2 regions of the Arthrobacter sp. B055-34 genome follow, and region 1 is predicted to be linked to the other one. Evidence: predicted binding sites of a transcription regulator. Region 1 holds the regulator's gene; the other holds the start of a gene.
The links. The regulator HrcA, encoded in region 1, represses chaperone genes, less so after heat shock. The targets are predictions, from matches to a motif close to TTNGCACTCGNNNNNNNCGAGTGCNAA.

Region 1 (4,127 bases):
ACGGTCGCCCTTGGCCAACGCCTGGACGAGCGTAAGCCGGAAGGGTGCCGCGGGTTCCGGGGCAACTGTCTCGACGGAGACGGTCAGGCTCTCCGTACCCGTCGAGACGACCGTTCCGGAAAGCCGCATGCCCCGTCCGTCCACGACGTCCACGCTCTCGCCGGGGCTCAGACGCTTAACCGCGACAGCATGCCTGGCCTCGGCACCGGTCAGGACGAATTCCTCACCGGATGCCACCTCCGCCAGTGCTCCAGGTTCGGTGAAGAAAACGGGATTGGTCACTGTTAGAGATTGCCGAGCTTGTCCCGCAGCCGGGCAAAAACGCCGCTGCCGCTGCCCGCAAGCTTGCCCTCGGTGAACTGCTCGTCGCGCGACGCCGCCAGCTGGCGCAGCAGTTCCTCTTGCTCGGAATCGAGTCGGGTGGGCGTTTCCACGTGCACATGGACCTTCAGATCGCCGCGGCCGTAGCCCCGCAGATGCGTCACCCCAAGCCCCTTGAGGGTGATGACCTCGCCCGCCTGGGTACCAGGCTTGATGTTCAGCGACTGCGTCCCGTCGAACGTGTCCATGTCCACATCCGTACCGAGGGCCGCAGCCGTCATGGGTACCGCCATCGTCACATGGAGGTCGTCGCCCTCACGGATGAAATTCTTATCCGGGGCAACACGGATCTCGACGTAGAGGTCGCCCTGGGGGCCGCCTGCCGTACCTGATTCACCCTGCCCGGCCAGCTGGATCCGGGTGCCCGTTCCGACACCTGCCGGAATTTTGATGGTCAGCGAGCGGCGGCTGCGGATGCGCCCCTCCCCATTACATTCGTTGCACGGGTCGGGAATGATCGTGCCGAAGCCTTGGCAGCTTCCGCAGGGAGCGGCGGTCATGACCTGCCCCAAGATGGAGCGGACGGCACGCTGTACCTGGCCCGAACCGCCGCAGATGTCGCAGGTCCGCGGGCTCGTGCCGGGACGGCAGCAGCTGCCGTCGCACGTGGGGCAAACGACGGCGGTGTCCACTTCGATCTTCTTGTTGACGCCGAACACGGCATCTTTGAGATCGATGCGGACATTGATCAGTGCGTCCTGTCCGCGGCGCGTGCGCGAAGGCGGTCCGGCAGTGCCCTGCCCACCGAAGAAGGTTTCGAAAATATCCTGGAAGGCGAACCCAGCACCCGAATAGCCGCCGCCGAAGCCGCTGTCCGTGCCGTTCTCATTGCCTGTGGTGTCATATACCCGCCGCTTCTGCGGGTCCGACAGCACCTCGTACGCATGGCTGACCTGCTTGAACTGTTCCGCAGCCTCCGGCCCGGTGTTCACATCAGGGTGGAGCTTGCGAGCCAGTTTCCGATAGGCCTTCTTGATTTCCTCAGCAGTGGCATCGCGGCTGACACCGAGTACGTCGTAGTGGTTGCTCACCTTGTATTACTTCTCTTCCTGGGAATCGGTTGCGGACAGCGGCTCCCGCTGCCCATGTTGCTGCTTGTTGGCCGGCTGCCTATCCGGCAAGGATGCGTGACAAATAACGGGCTACGGCGCGCACGGCGGCCATAGTAGTTGGATAATCCATCCGGGTTGGACCGAGGATGCCCAGCTTGGCTGAAGAACCCGGACCATAGCCTGTTGCGACCACGGATGTTTCCACCAACGAACCGTACGGGTTCTCATGTCCAATGCGTACGGAAATCCCGCGGGCGTCCTGCTGCATCTCCGACAGCAGGCGAAGCAGGACCACCTGTTCCTCGAGCGCCTCGAGGATGGGTCCGATACTCAACGGGAAATCCATGGGGGAACGGGCCAAGTTGGCCGTGCCGGCCATGAGGATACGTTCCTCTTGTGTGGCTGCAGCAAGATTTTCCAAGGCCGCTGAAAGCGGTGGCACGATAGCCTCCGTGCCGGGTCTGACGTCTTTCAACCCGTTCCGCAGCAGCCCGCCCACCGAATCGAGGGGGTGCCCGGCCAATTCGGAGAGATAGGCCGATCGGAGATCGGATAATTCTTCATCGGTGACGGGATCAGGCAGGGAAATGACCCTCTGCTCAACTTTCCCGTTGTCGGCAATCAAGACAACGAGGACCTGTTGCGGTGCGAGCAGGACAAACTCGATGTGCCTGGTGCAAGCACGCCCCAGCCGCGGATACTGGATCACGGCTACCTGATTGGTCAGCTGGGATAACAACCTCACGGTGCGATCCATGACATCATCCAGGTCGCCCGCGCTCTCGAGTAGGGCTTGGATGGCACGGCGTTCTGCGGAGGAGAGCGGTTTCACATCCGAAATCCGGTCGACGAAGAGCCGGTAGCCCTTGTCCGTTGGAATGCGGCCAGCGCTAGTGTGCGGAGCGACAATCAGGCCTTCTTCTTCCAGAGCAGCCATGTCGTTGCGGATTGTTGCCGAGGAAACACCTAAATGGTGGCGGTCAACCAGTGCTTTGGACCCCACGGGTTCGCGCGAATGCACGTAGTCTTCCACGATAGCGCGCAGCACCTCGAGCCGACGGCCTTCGCTCACTGGGCACCTCCTGATTTCGTACGGCTGCAGTAGACATGCCGGTTAGCACTCAACACGTCCAAGTGCTAAGTCTAATACCTTTGGCACGTTGTTAGCATTGTCAGGCTGCCATGCACCTATCGGCGGCTCCGCTGATCGCCAGCAGCTACCCGATAGCTGCGTGACCGAAGGACTACAACCGATGAGCAGCTACGGCTGGGGACCACAGGATCTATCCGCTCCGAAGTCGCGTCAGCTTCGCAAGGTCGGGGCCGAACCCGGACTGGTACTGGAGGACGTCGAAAGCGGCTGGGTAGGTGCGGTGGTGCGCGTGGAGAAGTCCGGCGGGGTCCACTTGGTGTCGCTGGAGGACCGGCGGGGAAAGAAACGTTCCTTCCCCCTGGGCTTCGGCTTTCTGCTGGAAGGTGAACCCGTGGAGGTAGTTCCTGCCATGGCCGCTGCCGCCGTCGCACGTCCGCAGCGGACGGCCTCAGGATCAGTCAGAGTAGAAGGACTGCGCGCGCAGGTGGCCAAGGCCAGCCGGATCTGGGTCGAAGGCAAGCACGATGCCGAACTCGTCGAGAAGGTGTGGGGCCACGATCTTCGGGTCGAAGGCATAGTCGTCGAGCCGCTCCACGGCGTCGATGACCTGGCTTCGGCGGTTACGGCGTTCAGTCCGGGGCCGCAGCGAAAACTGGGCATTCTGGTAGACCACCTGCTGCCCGACACCAAGGAGTGGCGTATTGCCCAGGCCGCCATGGCAGTTCCATCGGCACGCAACAACGTGCTGATTGTCGGCCACCCGTATGTGGATGTCTGGCAGGCCATTAAGCCGGCCGTCATCGGGCTGGAAAAATGGCCGGTGGTTCCGCGCGGAACCGATTGGAAAACCGGAATCCTCGCCGGCCTCGGGTGGCCCAACAAAACCCAGATCGACATCGCGGACGGGTGGAAGCGCTTGCTTGGCAGCGTCAACTCCTACGCGGACCTGGAACCGTCCCTGCTGGGACGCGTTGAAGAAGTCATCGATTTCCTCACCGCCTGAGGAATGCGCATGGCGGCAACCCCATTCTGCGCCGGAAGATTGACCCCAGTCCGGTGTTTACCGGTCATTGCGGCTAATCTTAGTTTCGTAGGTAAATAGCCATTAGAACGAAAACGAATTCTCCTGAGGTAGGTCCTGTGTCAGACAACCCCGCGCGCAAGAAGCAACCGGATCGTCAACCGGCTCCCCGGACGCAGTATGAAAGCGCCTCTTCCTCAGCCCTGCCGCTGACGCCGTCCGAAGACCGTCAGTGGGCCACTCTGGCTCATTTCGGCGGCATCCTAGGCTGCTTTCCTTCGCTGGTGATCTACCTGATCTTCAAGGACCGCGGCCCCTTCACGGCCCAAGAGTCGAAGGAAGCCCTGAACTTCACACTTCCGCCAACGATCGTTGCTGTTATTGCCAACATCCTGATTCTGGTGCCTGTGATCAGCGGCTTCTTTGCCGTCATTGCAGCCGCAATCTGGGTCTTCCTCACGGTGTTCTCCGTGATGGCAGGCATCGCAGTCAACCGCGGCCGCCCCTACCGCTACTCGTTGAATCTGCGCCTGCTCCACTAGGCAGGCAGTCGGCGCCCGGAAAGGGCTAATCCACTGTG
Region 2 (4,127 bases), on a different contig from region 1:
AGTGAGCGCATCTCCGCCGCCGGAAACAGAGGCGGCGGGGCCAGGTCTAGAAATATGGAGAGCAATATGGCGCAGGGAACCGTCAAATGGTTCAACGCGGAAAAAGGCTACGGCTTTATCACCGTCGATGAAAACGAAGCTGACGTATTTGTGCATTGGTCCGCCATCCAGATGGACGGTTACCGCTCCCTTGAGGAGGGCCAGCGCGTTGAATTCGAAATCGGGGAAGGGCAAAAGGGTCCGCAGGCTGAGGAAGTGAAGTTCGCTTCCTGATCTTTGCCAAATTACGACGGCGGCGTGCGGCTATTGATTTAGCCGCACGCCGCCGTCGTATGCAGTTCTAAACACCGCCCCCGGCTGCTTGGGCGGGATGCCTGCTACTCCTTGAGCGGAACACCCTTGGCATCGCGGCGGAACATTTCGGCTCCGACCAGGATCATGATGCCTTCGACGAAGCCCCAGATCGCACCGAGACCGAACGTGACGATGGTGACGACGATCTGCACGATCCCGATGCCGACGTAGCCCAGATAGAAGCGGTGGATGCCCAGTCCGCCGAGCAGAATGCCCAGCAAGCCGCCGATCAGGCGGGACTTCTGTTCCGGGTAGCCGGCGTAATACGGCTGGGCCGGCTGCCCGTAGGGAACCTGGCCGTACTGCGGCTGCGCGTAGGGATTCTGGCCAAGCGGCTGCTGGCCGTGAGGCGGTTGTCCATAGGGCGCCTGTCCCTGCGGCGGCTGGCCCGGTTGGGGCTGCCCGTACGGCGGTTGCCCCTGTTGTGGCTGCCCGTACGGCGGCTGGCCCTGCGGTGCTTGGCCGTACGGAGGCTTTCCTCCGGGCGCCTGTTCACCGGGCATATTGCCCAGGGGCTGTGTGGGACTGGTGCCCGCGCCCCGCAGTGGCTCGGTGGGATTCTCCCCGCGGGATGGTCCGGGCTGGTCCTGCCCGGCTTTGTCCTGCTTGCCGTCCGGATTTTCCGACATGTTCTTTTCCTTCGGTATGTGATGGTGCTGCGTGACTACCTACAATCTACGGCGCGGCACGGGCCCGGACTATCGGGGGGCACCCTGATCTTCGTGTCAGTGGCGGTCAGGGTGTTACGCGCTCTGTGAAGCTGTCCAAGTAATCCTGGCTGCAGCTTGCACTCGAGGGTGGTGAGTGCTAATTATTGTGTTAGCACTCTCGCTGGTTGACTGCTAAGCAGTCGGCCGACGGGGGAGAGTGAAAAAATCCAAACCACTGGGATGAGGGTGGCGGTGCGGCGTAAAGAGATCGCCGTCGTCGTTACCCGTCCGTCGCGGGCATCGCAGTGGTTAGCAGTCCTGGTTTATCCAAGGCTGCGCCCGCTGTCTACTGTCCAGAAGGGACGTATGCCGCCATGGCAAAGATCATTAGCTTTGACGAAGAGGCCCGCCGCGGCCTCGAGCGTGGACTGAACATCCTCGCTGACGCAGTTAAGGTCACGCTCGGCCCGCGTGGTCGCAACGTTGTCCTCGAAAAGAAGTGGGGCGCTCCCACGATCACCAACGATGGTGTTTCCATCGCCAAGGAGATCGAGCTCGACGATCCGTACGAGAAGATCGGCGCAGAGCTCGTCAAGGAAGTTGCCAAGAAGACCGACGACGTCGCCGGTGACGGTACCACCACCGCAACCGTCCTCGCCCAGGCCCTGGTCAAGGAAGGCCTGCGCAACGTTGCCGCCGGTGCCGATCCGCTGAGCCTCAAGCGCGGTATCGAAAAGGCTGTTGACGCTGTCACCGCCGAACTGATCTCTTCCGCCAAGGAAATCGAGACCAAGGAGCAGATTGCTGCTACCGCCTCGATCTCTGCAGGCGACCCGCAGATTGGTGAACTGATCGCTGAAGCTCTCGACAAGGTCGGCAAGGAAGGCGTTGTCACCGTCGAGGAGTCCAACACCTTTGGCCTGGAGCTCGAGCTCACCGAAGGTATGCGCTTCGACAAGGGCTACATCTCCGGCTACTTCGTCACCGACGCAGAGCGCCAGGAAACGGTCCTCGAAGACCCGTACATCCTGATCGTCAACTCCAAGATCTCCAACGTGAAGGACCTCGTTGCAGTTCTGGAGAAGGTCATGCAGTCCGGCAAGCCGCTGCTGATCATCGCCGAAGACATCGAGGGCGAGGCTCTGGCCACCCTGGTTGTCAACAAGATCCGTGGCACCTTCAAGTCCGTTGCCGTCAAGGCTCCGGGCTTCGGTGACCGCCGCAAGGCTCAGCTGGCTGACATCGCCATCCTGACCGGTGGCCAGGTCATCGCCGAGGAAGTTGGCCTCAAGCTGGAGAACGCAACCCTCGAACTGCTGGGCCAGGCCCGCAAGGTTGTTGTCACCAAGGACGAGACCACCATCGTTGAAGGTGCCGGCGACGCCGAGGAGATCGCAGGCCGCGTTTCCCAGATCCGCGCCGAGATCGACAACTCCGATTCCGACTACGACCGCGAGAAGCTGCAGGAACGTCTGGCCAAGCTGGCCGGCGGCGTTGCAGTCATCAAGGCCGGTGCCGCAACCGAAGTTGAGCTCAAGGAACGCAAGCACCGCATCGAGGACGCTGTCCGCAACGCGAAGGCTGCCGTTGAAGAAGGCATCGTCGCCGGTGGCGGCGTTGCCCTGATCCAGGCCGGCGCCAAGGCGTTCGCCAACCTGAACCTTGAGGGCGACGAAGCAACCGGCGCCAACATCGTCAAGGTTGCCATCGATGCTCCGCTGAAGCAGATCGCCTTCAACGCTGGCCTCGAGCCGGGCGTTGTTGCCGACAAGGTCCGCGGTCTGCCTTCCGGCCACGGCCTGAACGCTGCAACCGGTGTCTACGAAGACCTGCTGGCTGCCGGTGTGAACGACCCGGTCAAGGTGACCCGCTCTGCTCTGCAGAACGCGGCTTCCATCGCCGGCCTGTTCCTCACCACCGAGGCCGTTGTCGCTGACAAGCCCGAGAAGAACGCTCCGGCCATGCCCGGCGGCGACGACATGGGCGGCATGGGCGGTATGGGCGGCTTCTAGGAAGTCCGGCGCAAGCCGCTTCCAAGCCGGTCATCATCTGACCAGTTCCAACAGGAAGGCACGGTTCCCGATCGGGAGCCGTGCCTTCCCGGGTTAAGCCTCGGCCAGTTCGGTGCTCAGGTTCTGCCGGGCCTGCGCCAGCCAGAGCTTGCGGGCGGTGTCCGTCCGATACAACGGCTCCAAGGCCAGCAACCGGCGGACGACGGCGGCGCGGCCGGCTGCGAAATCAGCGTCACCGACGTGCGCGTACTCTTTCCGGACTGCGGCGAGGTAGCGGCGGTAGTTGTCCGGAGGGCTGCCGAGAATCGACAGGTCCGCATCGCACAGCATGGCTCCGGACGCGTCGTCGTCAGCCGGAGCATGATGCGCTGTCAGCAGCACCAGACGGACGCTCTCAGCAACCTCCTCAGGTCGGCAGCCGGCGCCGGTCAGCTTCCCGTGTGCCAGTGCCGCGGAATCTTCTTCATCCTTTCCTGCCACCCCTTTATAGACGGCGTCATGGAACCAGGCCGCCAGCCAGACGGCCCGGGTTTCCTCTCCCGGTCGCTCTCCGTGGTCCTGAAGCGTGCGCAGTGCCTCGATGACCGCCAGCAGGTGCGAATGGTCGTGGTAGTGCCGGTGGTCCTCGCCCCACCTGGAGATGAGCTCCCGGCCCAGTCGTTCCTGACCGGGGAGCAAGGCGTTCCAATGCTGCAGCAGTACGTGCTCCAGTTTTCCGGGTCTGCGGCGCGCCGGCACCCGCAGCCCGCTGGCGATCAGTCGACGCACCAGTTCACCGCCGGGAACGGCCACAGCACCCCGGGCGACAAGTTCCGCATGGCGTTCTGCCGGTACATCGTAATGGTCCAGATCAAATGCCCTGCTGGGGATCGCTGCGGCCGCCGCAAACTCGTGCAGCTGGTCCAATGAGGAGTCCGAGACCAGGTGGGAAAAATGCGTTCCGTGGGCCGGCCACAGCGGGGGATCGATAAGAATTGCCACCCTGCCAGCCTATGTCCGATAGGACCTTGCCGATCTGAAAAGATGGAGACTATGACGATTACTGCTGCCGCCGACGGTTCTGCCCTCGGCAACCCGGGCCCTGCTGGCTGGGCCTGGTACATTGACGAAA

Region 2: the regulator HrcA is predicted to act here: its motif matches at 1,174-1,200, upstream of groL (chaperonin GroEL).

Annotation. Positions count from the first base shown of each region.
Region 1 is NZ_JBNHFQ010000014.1:4,454-8,580, reverse strand. Features, by position in the region: gene AC5RWO_RS19905 (16S rRNA (uracil(1498)-N(3))-methyltransferase) at 1-282, opposite strand, end outside; gene dnaJ (molecular chaperone DnaJ) at 285-1,412, opposite strand; gene hrcA (heat-inducible transcriptional repressor HrcA) at 1,492-2,505, opposite strand; gene AC5RWO_RS19890 (DUF3097 domain-containing protein) at 2,687-3,529, shown strand; gene AC5RWO_RS19885 (DUF4870 domain-containing protein) at 3,667-4,089, shown strand.
Region 2 is NZ_JBNHFQ010000017.1:15,488-19,614, reverse strand. Features, by position in the region: gene AC5RWO_RS21030 (cold-shock protein) at 67-273, shown strand; gene AC5RWO_RS21025 (TM2 domain-containing protein) at 378-983, opposite strand; gene groL (chaperonin GroEL) at 1,379-3,016, shown strand; gene AC5RWO_RS21015 (DUF4031 domain-containing protein) at 3,110-3,997, opposite strand; gene AC5RWO_RS21010 (RNase H family protein) at 4,049-4,127, shown strand, end outside.